DNA from 2 places in the Dactylosporangium sp. NPDC005572 genome. Region 1 is predicted to be linked to the other one. Evidence: riboswitches for the same ligand, from Rfam matches in the RefSeq annotation. Region 1 holds a riboswitch; the other holds the start of a gene.

Region 1 (7,317 bases):
TGTACCCGCCGTTGCCGTCGGACGAGACGAAGTCCCCGTACAGGGCCCCGTTCACGCCGCCGCCGAACCCGCCGCCCATGCCGCCGGGTCCGCCCTGGCCGTCCTGCGGAACGCCGTTCATGCCGCCGGGGCCGCCCTGACCGCCGGGGCCGGCCTGCTGTTGCGTGGTGGAGCCGCTGTCGCCGGCGGCCTGGATGACCGCGAACCCGCCGCCGCCGATCACGAGCGCCGCCACGACGCCGACGATGGCGGCCTTGACCTTGGAGTGCTTCTTCGGCGCGGCCGCGGGCCCGAGCGGGTACGGCGTCCCCGCGGGACCGGCCTGGTACGGCGGCGCCGCTCCGCCGCCACCCGCCCACGGCGCGCCGCCGCTCGGGGTCGCCTGTGGTTGGGCGCCGTACGCGGCGATTCCCGCGTCGTACGGCAGGGCCTCGCCTGCGTAGGCCGGCATCACGTCGCCTCCGTGAGCCGGCATCACGTCGCCGCTCTGGGCCGGCATCGCGTGGGCGCCATAGGTCGGCGCCGCGGCGCCGTTCTGGCCCGGCATCGACTCGGTGGCCGGCGCGGCCGGTTCGGCCGGGGTGGCCCAGACCGGGGCGGGAGACTGGTCGGTGCTGCGGCTCATGGCGTTCGCTCCTTGCTGTCGGGCGGCCCGCTCCGGGAACCGCTCGCCAGCAACGATTCCGGCGCTGCCTGGCACCAGGGTCCGGCTTCCTTGGCAACCGGCTGTGAGGCCCCGGCGGGTTGCTCACCCGCCGGGGCCTCATGGATTGCCGACCGTCACGCGGCGACGGGCTCCAGCGCCTCGACCGGGGCGGACCGACGGCCGCGCAGGACCGACACGCCCACCAGGAGCAGGCCGAGCACGGCCCAGGCGGTGAGGACGAGGACGGGCCGGGTGGCGGCGTTGCCATCGAAGAAGGCGCTGCTGCGCAGGAGGGTGCCGGCGGCGCCCGGCGGCAGGTACTGCCCCAGCACGCCCCACCCCGACGGCAGCATCTCCGGCGCGCTGGCCAGGCCGGACAGCGGGTTGCCGAGCAGCATCATCACGCCGGCGCCGATGCCGAGCCCGGCCGTGCCGAGCAGCGACTCCAGCCCGAGCAGCGTGAGCGCGGTCGCGCCGATGGACAGGGCCACCACACCGCTGTTGGCCCAGTAGTCGCCGCCGAGAGAGCCCAGCCAGTACTGCAGGATCCCCACGAGCGCCAGACCGCCCGTGATCGCGAAGGCGAGCGCGCCGGCCACCCGCCGGGCGACGCCCACGACGAGGTTGGTGAGCAGCCCCGCCGCGACGATCCCGCCGAGCACGAGCGGCAGCGCACCGGCGGCGAGCCCGGCCCCGCGCGGGTCGTCGGCCGGCAGCGGCACGAGGTCGCGCACGGTGACGGCGGTGGCGGACTGGTCAAGCCCCGCCGCGACCTGCTGCAGCGCCTGCGCGACGGCCGGGCTGGCGGCCGAGGCGATGATCAGCTGCGGCTTGCCGCTGGTGAGGTCGATCGCGCCGTACACCTCCCGCTCCCGGATCAGCCGCTCGGCCTCCTGCGTGCTGTCGACGGCGACCAGGTCGAACGCCCCGGGCCGCTTGGCTTCGAGCTGCTGCTTGACCTGCCCGGTGGCCTGCGGCGGCCCGGCGACGGCGAGCGGAATGTCGTGCACGGTCGACCGGGTGGCCGGCCACGCGAACGCGATCATGATGAGACTGAGCAGTGCGGTGAGCAGGAGCACGATCGCCCCGACACGGGGCCACGGCGACCGGCTTGCGCTGTGCTGCTGGGCCATCGGAAGTCTCCCTAAAAAGAACGTTCGTTCGTTCACTTTGAGCATGCGACCCCGAGCCGAGGTCGTCAAGAATGAACGTTCGCTTTACGACCGTGACGCCCACTACACCGCACCCAAGATCGAGGCGGACCGCCCGGGGAGCACCCACCCGGCGGCCCGCCACCCGTGGCCACACCGCGCCACCACCACCCACCGCGACGCCGCACCATCCGTCGCCGCGCTGCAGGCCGCGAATCGCCCGATCACCCGCGACGGCTGCCGGCTGCGCACCCATGATCAAGGGAAACTCGTGGTCGCCATAGCAGCCAAATGCTTCCCACGATCATGGAACGCCAGGCGCGTGATCGCCGTTTGGGCGCGTCTGCTCCGTGACCGAGCGGGTCCTCAGGCACGCGGGCCTTCCGCGCGGGCGACCGCCCGCGGGTTCTTGGCACGACGGCGATGGCAGCGTCTTCTCGGCGGGACGAATGTCGCGCCGAGAAGAGCGTTGTCTGGCGGGAGCGACGGTCGTGCGTTGCGCGGACCCGAGTCAGAAAAGCATCAAATTACGCTCAGATGGACGTGATTCGTATGGTCGCTGGACGGGTCGCCGTTGCCGCCGCTGTACGCGTGCCAGCCGGCGGCCGGGGTCCATACCTGGCGGAACCAGATCACGTAGAGCACGCCCAGCGCGCTCGCGTTCTTGACGAAGAAGGCCGCCAAGTTGTTGCCGTAGGTTCGGTCGCCGCCGCTGGCCACGCCGCCGAAGCCGCTGGATTGGGCGGCGAAGTCGCAGGCTCGGCCTTTCGGGTGTTCGTACGGGCCCGACGGGCGGAAGCAGGAATAGTATCGCTTGAATCCCGCTTCGTGCGCTTCCTTCACCGCGTGGATCATGCGCGGGGTGATGCAGCCCTTGGTCGTCGTGGGGTCGTCGATGATGCATTTTTCGGCGGGCCACGAGCCGTCGGCGTTGCGCGGGGCCGGGTTGGCGAGCGGTGAGTTGGCGTTCACGTAGCCGTCGGCCCTGCCGTTGCCCAGTTTCGTCAGGGCGGTCTCGGCGTCCTTCTTCTTCTTGCCCATGATGTCGGTCTGGGCCTGCTGCTTGGCGACCTCCTCGTCGCTCGCCTTCTTGGCGGCGGCGAGGTCGGCCTGCAGCTTGTTGAGGCGGGCGATCTGGCGGTCGTTGTACCGCGCGATGGTGTTCACCAGCACCGCCCGGTCCATGAACTGCTCGGGGGAGTCGGTGGTGATGAGCGCCGACGTGATCCGGATGCCGCCCGTGCGGTACGAGGCGGCGGCGATGAGATTGACCGACGCCTGCACCGGCGCCATCTCGCGCTGCATGGCGGCCATCTGCTCGGCGAGCTCGGCCTGCTTCTTCTTCGACGTCTCCAGGATCGCCTGGGCGTCGAGGAACTCGCGGTTGGCCTGCTCGAGCTTTTCGCCCAGCGTCATGTTGGCGCTGCCCTCGTCCGGCGGCGCGGTCGGATCGCCCGGTGCGGCCGACGCGGGCGTGGCCCACGCACCCACCGTGACGAGCACCGCAGCCAGCAGGAGTGCCGCCCGGCGTCGCATATTGATCACTTTCTGTCCCTCCGCGCACCGCCTACCGAGTTAGCTGACGGGTTCGGGACGGAACAGTGGCCCTACCGCGAATGCGGATTCACCCCAGAAATCGGTGGGTCCCCGGCTCGGTCGAAACCGATTCGGCGGCGGATCCACTGGCACCGAGGGGCGCCGCCAGGCGAATCCGGGCTCAGATTACCGAATCGTCACCGGATTGCGCAGGACCGAGAATGCCTACCACTCAACTACGGACGGTAGCCAGCTTGCGGGTGCCCAGCAAGGCGATCCAGCCGAAGGTCAGCCCTAGGGCGACAGTGACCACCATCGTGAGGTTGCCGGTCGGCAGCACGCCGGCGACCTGCTCGGCGAGCGTGCCCAGGCCGACGTACAGCCCGCCCCAGAGCACCGAACCGATCGCGGCGGTGCGCAGGAAGCGCCCGTAGGGCATCCGGAGGCCGCCCGCGGCGAGCGGGACGAGCGTGTTGACGAACGGCAGGAATGGCGCGGTCACCAGGATCCGGCTGCCGCCCTCGCGGACGACCCGGTCGGCGGTGGCCCACCGCTCGGCGCCGACCCACGCGCCGAAGCGGCCGCGGCGTAACCGCTCGCCGAGATACCGCCCGGCGAAGAAGGTGATCGACCAGCCGGCGAGGCACCCGGCGACGACCCAGCCGAGGCTGGTGAACGGGTCGACCGAGCCCGACGTGGTGAGGATCGCGACGTCCGCCGGCACGAGGATGCCGATGAGCGGGATCGCGTCGAGGAGCATGACCAGGCCGAGCGCGAGGCCCAGCAGGGGTCCCGGTACCGCTTCGAGAAAGGTCATGCAAGGACGGTATGGCTGAGCGTATCTGCCGCACATCAGGGAGCGACCCCGAGCAGACCCCGAGACCGGGGTCATCCCCAGGGTCGGCGTGTCTGATTCGGCCATCGACGGTTGCTTTGCTAGCGTCCCCGCTAGCAAACGGCTAGCGGGAGAGATCCACTTGGACGCGACAGAGAAGACGGTGGCGATGCCGCCGCAGCGGCCGCGCTTCGAGCGCGTGCAGCTCAACACCCGGGTGCGGGTCGAGATCGAGCAGATGCTGCAGCGGTTCGTCATCGATCACAACACCACGGTGCAGAGCTCCGTGGACCTCGCGCTGGCCGAGTTCCTCGCGGCACGGGGATACCCGCTGCCCGCAGCGGATGACGGGAGAAACCGGTGACGACGCCGGGCATTGGCCAACACGACGCCGACCTGCAAAAGACCGTTCGACGCACCTCCTACATGCGCCAGCTGTTCTACGTCGTGGTTCTGCTGGTCGCACTGGCCGGGCAGGTGACCGGCGCGGTCCAGGCCCTCGGCATCCCGCTGATCTGGGCCATCCCGGCCGTCGCCGCGCTCGAACTGGGCGGCATCGTGGTGCTCGCCAACGCCGACGTACGGCGCCGGCTGGGCGAGCGGGCGACCGCGTCGCGGTTCCTGTCGGCGCTCATCGCCGCGTTCGCGGTCGCGTTCAACTGGATGGCCCACGACGACAAGCTGCTCGCCGGGTTCTTCGCCGGAATGTCCGCCCTGGGGTACCTCGTGTGGCTCATGCACACCGAGAACCAGCGCCGCGACCGGCTGCGGGCCAAGGGCGACCTGCCACCGACCACACCCGCGTACGAGGTGGTCGGCCACTGGATCCGCCACCCGTGGATGACCCTGCGCGCCAAGAACCTCGCCAAGGCCGACACGAAGCTCGGCCTCTACACCTCCCTCGCCGCGGCCCGGGCCGAGAAGCGCAAGGAGCAGCGCACGGCGGCCATCGCCAAGGTGCTGCACCGCAAGATCCGCTCAGCCGTCGACCCGACGACAGCCGACATCGCCGTCGCCGTCTACGACCTCGACGAGATCGCACTGCGGCTCGCCAACGGCGCCGACTACGACGGGCTCACCGCGCTCATCGCCGCCGACCTGGCACCGGCCCGGCTGGCCGCCAACGGCGTCGTGGAGCAGCCCCCGGGCCGGGAGCGGGAGATCGCGCCTCCGGAGCCCGAGATCATCGACACCGAGGAGCAGCTCGCACTGCCCGAGGCCGCGACGGTCATCCCGGTCTCGGCGCCGCCCAGCGTCTCGCCCCTCGGAGAGCTGCGGACCGAGATCGAAGGCATCCTGCCGCCGCAGCGCAAGCCGCGCAGCCGGTCGGCCGTCGCCGAGATCACCGAGATCGCCGAGGAGCCGACGCTCAACCCGCCGCCCATCGTCCGGGACGGATCGCTGCGCAGCCAGGTGCACCAGCTGCTGCACGAGCACATCCCGCCCGGCGACCAGCGCGACGTGGTGCAGCTGACGACGTTCGTCGGCGACCTGCTCGACCTCGACGACGTCGAGCGGCTCACCGCCTCCAACTACGTCCGCACCTGGAAGCGCGAGGTTGACGCCGGCCGCCGCGCCGCGGTCAACGGCCGGCACCTGGAGGACGTCATCCCCGCCAAACGGTAGGCAGCGCGGTGAAGATCCGGGCCACGGCTGCCGATCAGGCAACCGTGGCCCGGCTGCCGATGTCGGTGCAGAACGTGGTCAGGGGCGGCGGGCCGACCAGCCGAACGGGTCGGGGCGCAGGCCGCGCTGGATGCCCACGATGGCGTCGCGGATGGCCGTCGTCACCGGGCCCTCGTTGCCGTCGGCGATCGTGAACGCGCCGTCCTGCGTGCGGGCCGCGCCGATCGACGTGATCACCACGCCCGTGCCGCTGGCGAACGTCTCGCGCAGGGTGCCGTTCTCGGCGTCGCGGCGCCACTCGTCGAACGAGTACGGACGCTCGGCCACCGTGTAGCCCAGGTGCTCGGCCAGGCGCAGCACCGAGTCGCGGGTCACCCCGGGCAGAATCGAGCCGTTGAGCGGCGGGGTCACGATCGCGTCGTCGTACACGAAGAAGACGTTCATGCTGCCCGACTCCTCGATCCAGCGGTGCTCGACCGCGTCGAGGAACACGACCTGGTCGCAGCCGGCCTCCTGGGCCTGGGCCTGGGCCAGCAGGCTCGCGGCGTAGTTGGCGGCCGTCTTCACGGCGCCCGTGCCGCCCGGGGCCGCCCGCGTGAGGTCCTTCGACACCCACACCGTGACCGGCTTGGCGCCGCCCGCGAAGTACGATCCGGCGGGCGAGGCGATCACCGCGAACAGGTACTCCGACGACGGCCGCACCCCGAGGAACGGGTCGGTGGCGAGCATGAACGGGCGGAGGTACAGGCTCTGGCCGGGCTTCGCCGGCACCCACTCCCGGTCGGCCTCGACGAGCGTCCACACGGCCCGCAGGAACAGCTCCTCGGGCAGCTCGGGCATCGCCATGCGCACCGCGGTGGTGTTGAGGCGGCGAGCGTTGGCGTCGGGGCGGAAGAGCGCGACCCCACCTTCCGGCATCGCGTACGCCTTCAGGCCCTCGAAGATCTCCTGGCCGTAGTGCAGCGCCGCGGTGGCCGGCGACAGCGCCAGCGGCCCGAAGGGCACCAGGCGGGCGTCATACCAGCCCTTGGACTCCGCATACCGGATGGTGACCATGTGGTCGGTGAAGACGCGGCCGAACCCGGGATCGGCCAGCAGCGCCGCGCGCTCCTCGGCCGGGCGGCGCTCGGCGGGAACAACCTCGAACTCAAGCATTCCGAGACTGTATGCGGAACCTGAACGATCCCTAAGGAGAATCCCGATGACTGGACGGTAGCTAGAACAGATCGGACGGTGGTGCCGGGGAGTCGACCGCGGTTGCGTCGGTGATGGGCCGCGCGGAGGCGACCAACCGATCCAGGTCGTCACCGTCGACGAGGCGGGCCGGGAACGGGTCGGCCGCCGCGGCGCGGGCCAGCACAGCCGCGGGGATGCGGCCGGCGACCGCGGACCCGACCAGGATGACGTTGCCGAAGCGCCGGCCGCGCAGCACCGCGGGCTCGGCGAGCAGCACCACCGACGCGAAGACCGTCCGCAGGGAGGCCACCTGCGAACGGGCGAAGGCCAGGCCGTTCCCGTCGGCC
Region 2 (7,317 bases), on a different contig from region 1:
GAAAGTCGACGTTCATCGACGCGTTGGGCACCCAGCTGACCGGGGACGGGCACCGGGTCGCGGTCCTGGCCGTCGACCCGTCGTCGACCCGCACCGGCGGCAGCATCCTCGGCGACAAGACGCGCATGACCCGCCTGGCCGTCGACCCGGCCGCGTTCGTGCGCCCGTCGCCCACCTCCGGCACGCTGGGCGGCGTCGCGCGGGCCACCCGCGAGGCGATGGTGGTGGTCGAGGCGGCCGGCTACGACGTGGTGCTCGTCGAGACGGTCGGGGTCGGGCAGTCCGAGACCGCGGTGGCGGACATGGTGGACTCGTTCCTGCTGCTGGCCCTGGCCCGCACGGGCGACCAGCTCCAGGGCATCAAGAAGGGCGTGCTGGAGCTGGCCGACGTGATCGCGGTCAACAAGGCCGACGGCCCGCACGAGGCCGACGCCCGCAAGGCGGCCCGTGAGCTGGCCGGCGCCCTGCGGCTGCTGCGCCCGGGCGGCGCCGGCGCCGACTGGTCGACGCCGGTCGTGACGTGCAGCGGCCTCACCGGCGCCGGGCTGCCGGCGTTGTGGGGCCTGCTGGAGTCGCACCGGGACCACCTGGAGCGCGACGGCGGCCTGGCCCGGCGGCGTGAACGCCAGCAGGTGCAGTGGATCTGGTCGACCGCCCGCGACGCGCTGCTCGACGGCCTGCGCACGAACGCGGCCGTGCGGGCGCTCGCGCCGCAGGTGGAGGAGCAGGTGCGGGCCGGCACGCTGACGCCGGGGCAGGCCGCGGACGCGCTGCTCGCCGCCTACCGCTCGCCGGCGCCCTAAGGCCTGTTTCATACCTGAGGCCGGGCTGCGGCGGGCCCAGATATGAAACAGGCCTTAGACCTCGACGGGTTCTCCGGTCTCCAGGTCGACCACGGAGATGGCCTCCATCGGACAGGACGCCACCGCGTCGAGGACGGCCTCGTCGTCGGGGTCGACGTCGGTGGTCACCGGGTGGGCGCGGCCCTCGGCGTCGTCGAGCTCGAAGCGGTCGGGCGCGATGCCGACGCAGCTGCCGGAAGCGATGCACGTGTTCGCCACGGTGATCCGCCACATGGGACCAACCTATCGAACTCCGCCACTGTCCGTCGTCCTGTACCCAAACGGCAATTTCCGAATGCAATCGCTCATGATTTCAACGACTCATTGAAAGACTCGAACTTCCGCGCGTAGCCTGTGCTCCGGAGCCGCCGCCCGCGCGATGCATCGCCCGTGATGCATCGCGCCTGATGCATCAGCCTTGGTAGATCACCGTTTCGGGAAGGTGCACGCCATGTCGACGACCTACCCCGGCACCATCCCGTTCCGCACCGGCCGCGCCGCCGAGGGCCCGCTCATCTGGGGCCAGCTCGCCATCTGGAACGTCCTGCGCTGGCTCCCGCCCGACGACACCACGCTCAACCTGCTCGTCGAGGTCCCCGTCCCGCCCGGCCGCGACCTGCCGGCCGTGCTCGACGCGCTGCGGACGCTCGTCGAGCGGCACGACTCGCTGCACACGGTGTACCTCGACGGCCCGCTCCAGCGCGTCCTTCCCCAGGGCGAGGTCCCCCTGGAGGTCCACGAGCTGGGCGACCGCGGCTCGGCCGAGGCCGCCGCCGAGCTCGGCGAGGCCCTGCGGGTGCGGTGGTTCGACATGGCCGCCGACCTGCCGCTGCGGGTCGCCGTGCTGGTCCGCGACGGCGCGCCGCAGACGGTGCTGCTCGCGGCCAGCCACATGGCGGTCGACGGGTGGAGCTTCGCGATCGTCCGCGGCGACCTGGCGAACCTGCTCGCCGACCCGCCGGTCGTCGTCGAGCCCGGCCAGCAGCCCCTCGAACGCGGCGAGTACGAGCGGTCCGCCGTCGGGCGGCGCCGGGCGGCGAAGGCGCTGGCGTTCTGGGAGAAGCACCTCGCCGAGATCCCGGCGAGCATGATCGAGAGCATCCGCGACGGCCGGCCGCCGAACCTCGACTGGGGCCTGATCCAGTCGCCGGCCCTCGCCCTGGCCACCAACGACCTCGCCGCCCGCCACGGCGTCCCACCGGCGACCGCTCTGCAGGGCCTGACGGCGCTGCAGCTCGCGGCGTACACCGCCGAGCGGGAGACGTTCCTGCGCTCGATCGTGTCGACCCGGTTCCGGCCGGCGAGCCGCGGGGTGGTCGCCGCGTTCAACCAGAACGCGCTCTTCCGGCTCGACTGCGACCCGGCCGGGTACCGCGACGAGACGGTCGGCGGCCTGCTGCGCCGCTCGGCGGACGCGGCCCTGACGGCGTACGCCCACTGCGAGTACGACCCGCTCGACCTCGACGCCATGTTCGTGGCGGTCGCCGAGCGCCGCGGGATCACACCGGACGGCTACTGCTTCTTCAACGACACCCGCTTCGTCCTGGACCGGTCGCCGGGACACCTCGTGCCGCCGGCCGAGCTGGCCGAACGGATCCAGGCGGCGCTGCCGGCGACGAAGCTGCGCTCCCCGGTGATCGACCGCCGGCCGATGCACGCCAACTTCTTCATGTTCCTGATGGATCTGGGCGACACCGCCGAGCTCATGTTGTGCGTCGAGCACGGCTTCCTGGGCCGCCGCGGCCCGCTCGGCTTCCTCACCGACCTGGAGCGCCTGGCGGTCCGCGCGGCCACCGACGACCAGGTCACGACGGCCGCGCTGTACACGGCGGCCCGCTGAGCGGCGGTCGGCCACCGGGCAGATGCGGACAGGTGGTGCGATGGGGGAATTTCGGGGTGATTAGGCTCCGGGAGGCCCCACATACCGGTGAGGCTGCCGCCGAGTCGCATCATGCGAGCCGGGGACCCATTGTGTCCTGTTTGGGGTGAATCCGCGCGCATCGAGCGCGGTAGGGGCGACTGTTCCGTTCCGAATCCGTCAGCTAACCCGGTAGGCGGCCGATGGAGGGAACAGTATGTCCAGACCTCCGTGGATCGTCGCCGCCGTGTGCGCGCTGGCGGTCCTGTTGACACCGAACGCCGTCTCGGCCGCACCGACGCCCGGGGACGAAGGCGGCACCACCGAGCTCATGCAGAAGCTCGACACCGCGAACCGGGCGTACATCGACGCGCAGAACGCGCTCGCCGCCTCCCAGCAGCGCCAGGCCGGGCTCGCCGCCCAGCAGGCCGAGCTGGAGCCGCGGTACGAGAAGCTCCGCGACGAGACGCAGTCCATCACGATCGCCGCGTACCAGAACGGGGGCGGGCTGCGCAGCGCGTCCTCACTGCTGGACAGCGCCTCGCCGGGGGTCTTCGCCGACAAGGTGAGCACCCTGGAGGTCCTCGCGCGGCAGAACGCCGCGCAGCTCAAGCAGCTGTCGTCGCTGCGGGAGCAGCTCGGCGGTACCAAGGCCACCATCGACGCCGAGGTGGCCAGGCAGCAGGCGCAGCTCGCGGTGATGGCGAAGCAGAAGACCGAGGTCGAGCAGGCCCTCGTGGCCGCGCAGAACAAGGCCGCGCAGAAGGGTCTCGACACGGCGACGACCACGAGCGCCAACGCGCCGTCGACGAACGCCGAGCCGGCGCCGCGGCGGGCCGACGGGTCGTGGCCGGCCGAGTCGTGCTCCGCCGACGACCCGACCACGAAGGGCTGCCTGACCCCGCGCACGCTGCACGCGCTCCAGCAGGTGCAGAAGGCCGGGTTCAAGCACTTCGTGTCGTGCTGGCGACCACCGGGCGAGCCTTACGAGCACCCCAAGGGCCGGGCGTGCGACTTCGCGGCCGACACCAGCGGCTTCGGCGGGGTGGCGACGGGCGCGTCGAAGGAGTACGGCACGCAGCTGGCCACCTGGCTGGTCCGCAACGCCAGCGCGCTGGGTGTCATGTACGTGGTCTGGTTCCGGCAGATCTGGACCCCGGCCGCCGGCTGGCACGCGTACAACAGCGGCAACGGCGACCCGAGCTCCGACCACACCAACCACGTGCACCTCTCAGTGTATTGATCAGTGCATTGATCGGAGGGCGCCCAGCAGCGCCTCCACCGCCGGCTGCCCGGCCCGGCCCGCCGTCACGAGCGCATCGAGGCGGCGGGCCCCGGCCCCGGGCAGGTCGGTGACCCGCACCCGCGACCGGTCGACGGCCCGCAGCGCCAGGCCGGGCGCGATCGACGCCCCGTGCCCGGCCGCGACCAGGGCGAACACCGCCGGGTAGTCGACGCAGGTGTGGACTCTGCGCGGCGTGAAGCCGCGCTCGCGGCCCAGCCGCTCCAGCACCTGGCCCGTCGTCGAGGACGGCGGCCCGGCGATCCACGGCCGGTCCGCGAGGTCGCCGTAGCCCTGCACCGCCGGCCAGCCGACCGGGACCAGCACCCGGTACGGGTCCTCGACCAGCGGTACCACCGTCACACCTCGCCGCTGTTCGAGGCCGAGGCCGGCGTCCCGCTCGGTGATCGTGACGTCGAGGCCGCCGAGCCGCAGCTCGCGCAGCGCGGCGGCGCCCTCCAGCTCGGTGATCGAGCAGACCACGTCGGGGTGGTCCCGGGCCAGGCCGGCCATCGCCGGGATGAGCAGGTGCTGGATCACCGTCGAGAACGCGGCGACCCGCACCCGGCCCGCGGCCCGGCCGGCCATCGCGGCGAGCTCCCGCTCGGCCTCGGTGAGCTGCTGCTCGATCGCCTCGGCCCGTGCGGCGAGCACCCGCCCGGCCGCGGTCAGCTCGGCCCGCCGGCCCGATCGGTCCACGAGCGGCCGGCCGACCGCGTGCTCCAGCTGGGCGAGCTGCTGGGAGACGGCCGAGGGCGTCACGTGCAGGGCCGCGGCCGCGCCGGCGAGGGTGCCCCGGCGGGCGATGGCGGCGAGCACGAGGAGCCGGCGCGGATCGAGCTCCATGGGTTGAGCCTCGCTTAAGTTGTACTGTAGAAATCCTCGCTCGCACGTTAGCTCAACTGCATGCGAACATGCTTCGGTGAGCCTGCAACTCCTCGTGTCCGTGATCGGCTGGGCCGGCGCCGCCGCGCTCGTCGCCGCCTACGCCCTCGTCTCCGCCAAGCGCGTCGCCGGTGACGGCGTGACCTTCCAGGCGATGAACATCGCCGGCGCGTTCGCGCTCGCGCTCAACTCGGCCGTCAACGGCGCCTGGCCGTCGGCCGTGCTCAACGTGGTCTGGGTCGGTATCGGCGGGGTGGCGGTGTTCCGCCTGGCCCGCGCCCGGTCACAGCCGGCCTGAGTACCAGGGCGTGCGGACCTTGTAGAAGACGAACTCGCCGGACGCCGCGCAGGCCACGTACTTGTGGCTCCAGGTGCACGAGTCGAGCCGGACGTCGAGGTCGCCGAGCTGGCGGGAGCGCGCGTTGCCGGCCTGGACGCCGGTCCACGGGAACGGCCCGGACGCCGGCACCTCGAGGGGGAACAGCAGGTAGCTGCCCTCGTCGAGGCGGGCCGCCTGGGTGCCGGGCCAGCTGGTGACGATCTTTCCGGTCGTGTCGACGAGCGAGGAGCGCTTCCCGTCGCCGGTGCCGTGCCGCAGCATCACCCGGTCGCCGACCGGCACCAGGTGCCCGGCGTGGTCGGCGTCGAGCCGCCAGTCGGGCTTGCCGGTGCGGATGTCGAGCGCGGTGACGTGGCGCTCCTCCCCCACGCAGACCCGCCGCTCGCCGCACACGGTCAGGAACGTGGGCAGCGACCCGGCCTCCGGCGGCGACCAGCTCCACTGGGGCTTGCCGAGGGCCTTGCGGTCGTAGGCGCGCACCTGGCCGCTCTGCCGGTTGGCCACGAAGACCTGCTCGTCGTACGGGTACACGAGGTCGTCGGGGCCGGCCAGCCCGGTCGCGGCCGAGAGCGCCTTGCCGCTCGACAGCCCGACGACCTCCAGGCCGCCGCCGGGGGTGGCGCGCACGATGTGCGGGTCGACGGTGAACGGCTCGTCGAGCTGCACGCCGTCGACCGAGGTGGGGACCTGCTGGCCGCTCCAGTTGTCGACCAGCCACCAGCTGCGCGGGCCGCCCGGCTGGTCGAGGGCGGCGATCTCCTTGGCCGTGCCGACGTCGATGATCGACAGCTTGTGGTCGCTGTCGCGGTACCGCAGGAAGTACTTGCCGACCAGGACCCACACGTCGCGCTCGGCGACCTCGAACGTCGCGAACGGCACGCCGTTGGACGCGTTGAGCAGGGTCACCGTGCGCACGCCGTCCTTGTCGGGCCGGCCGGTGACCTCGACCGAGCCGCGGGCGCCGCGGAACGTGTCGACCTCGGTGAGCGAGCTGTTGACCCAGATGGGCTTGCCGGGCTCCTCGACGTCGACGGCGCGCAGGTCGAAGTGCCCGCCGCCGGTCGGGTGGCCGATGAAGGCGCGGCCGCCGTCGAGGTAGGCCCGGGTCGCCCCGGGGCCGGCGGCCTGGTAGCCGACGGCCGCCACGCGGGTGAGCCGGTCGAACGCATACGGCTGCTGGTTGAGCCGGTAGACGACGAGCCCGGCGGTGAGCAGCACGGCGAGCACCAGCACGATCGCGGCGGTCCAGCGGGCACGCCGGGAAAGCCACAGCGACCGGCGCGGGCGCAGGTCGTCGGCAAGGGCGTGCGTGTGCACTTGCCGACCTTACCGTGCCGGGCTACGGAAGCTGTTGCGGCACTACGCCAAGCTGTGGCGGCACTACGCGAAGCTGTTGGGGCCGAGCAGCGCCTTCAGGTCGCCCTTGAGCGCGGTCGTGTTGTCGACCCGGTAGGGGCCGAGGCGCAGCAGGGTGACCCGCGAGCCGTTGAGCAGCTTCACGTGGACCTCGGCCTTGCCGGGGTGGTTGACCAGGATCTCCTTGAGCCGGTCGACGAGTGGCGGGGTGCACCGGTTGGCCGGCAGCGACAGCACGACCGGCCGGTTCTCCTCCGCCGTGCTCACGTCGGGGATGGACAGGTCCATCGCCATCAGCCGGGGCGTCTCGTCGCGCCGGTCCACCCGCCCCTTCACCACGACGATCGCGTCCTCGGCGATGTACTGGCCGACCAGCTCGTACGTGTTGGGGAAGAAGAGCGCCTCGACGGCGCCGCCGAGGTCCTCCAGCGTCGCCGACGCCCACGGCTTGCCCTGCTTGGTGATCCGCCGCTGGACGCCGGTGAGCATGCCGGCCAGGGTGATCACCGCGCCGTCGGGGACGGCGCCCTCCTCGGAGAGGCTGCTGATCGCGGTGTCGGCGGCCTTCGACAGCACCGACTCCAGGCCGAACAGCGGGTGGTCGGACACGTACAGGCCGAGCATCTCCCGCTCGAAGGTGAGCAGCTCGCGCTTGTCCCATTCGATCTGCGGGATCGGCTGGGTCATCACCGCGCCCGCGCCGCCGCCGTCGTCGGCCGCGCCGAACGCGTCGCCGAACAGGTCGAACTGCCCG

The links. Region 1 has a riboswitch for cyclic di-AMP ahead of ABZS66_RS38820 (hypothetical protein). Riboswitches for the same ligand answer to the same signal wherever they lie in the genome.
Region 2: linked by a shared signal. The riboswitch ahead of ABZS66_RS20565 (hypothetical protein) and the one ahead of ABZS66_RS38820 (hypothetical protein) in region 1 are both predicted to bind cyclic di-AMP.

Annotation. Positions count from the first base shown of each region.
Region 1 covers NZ_JBEXCY010000116.1:2,017-9,333, reverse strand. Annotated here, with positions in the region: gene ABZS66_RS38830 (hypothetical protein) at 1-625, opposite strand, end outside; gene ABZS66_RS38825 (hypothetical protein) at 781-1,779, opposite strand; gene ABZS66_RS38820 (hypothetical protein) at 2,320-3,333, opposite strand; cyclic di-AMP (ydaO/yuaA leader) riboswitch at 3,347-3,480, opposite strand; gene ABZS66_RS38815 (VTT domain-containing protein) at 3,566-4,150, opposite strand; gene ABZS66_RS38810 (hypothetical protein) at 4,332-4,532, shown strand; gene ABZS66_RS38805 (hypothetical protein) at 4,595-5,794, shown strand; gene ABZS66_RS38800 (branched-chain amino acid aminotransferase) at 5,873-6,949, opposite strand; gene ABZS66_RS38795 (fused MFS/spermidine synthase) at 7,011-7,317, opposite strand, start outside.
Region 2 covers NZ_JBEXCY010000038.1:36,425-43,741, forward strand. Annotated here, with positions in the region: gene meaB (methylmalonyl Co-A mutase-associated GTPase MeaB) at 1-803, shown strand, start outside; gene ABZS66_RS20555 (ferredoxin) at 858-1,076, opposite strand; gene ABZS66_RS20560 (condensation domain-containing protein) at 1,294-2,682, shown strand; cyclic di-AMP (ydaO/yuaA leader) riboswitch at 2,770-2,915, shown strand; gene ABZS66_RS20565 (hypothetical protein) at 2,918-3,943, shown strand; gene ABZS66_RS20570 (LysR substrate-binding domain-containing protein) at 3,944-4,828, opposite strand; gene ABZS66_RS20575 (hypothetical protein) at 4,905-5,165, shown strand; gene ABZS66_RS20580 (PQQ-binding-like beta-propeller repeat protein) at 5,151-6,524, opposite strand; gene dnaE (DNA polymerase III subunit alpha) at 6,588-7,317, opposite strand, start outside.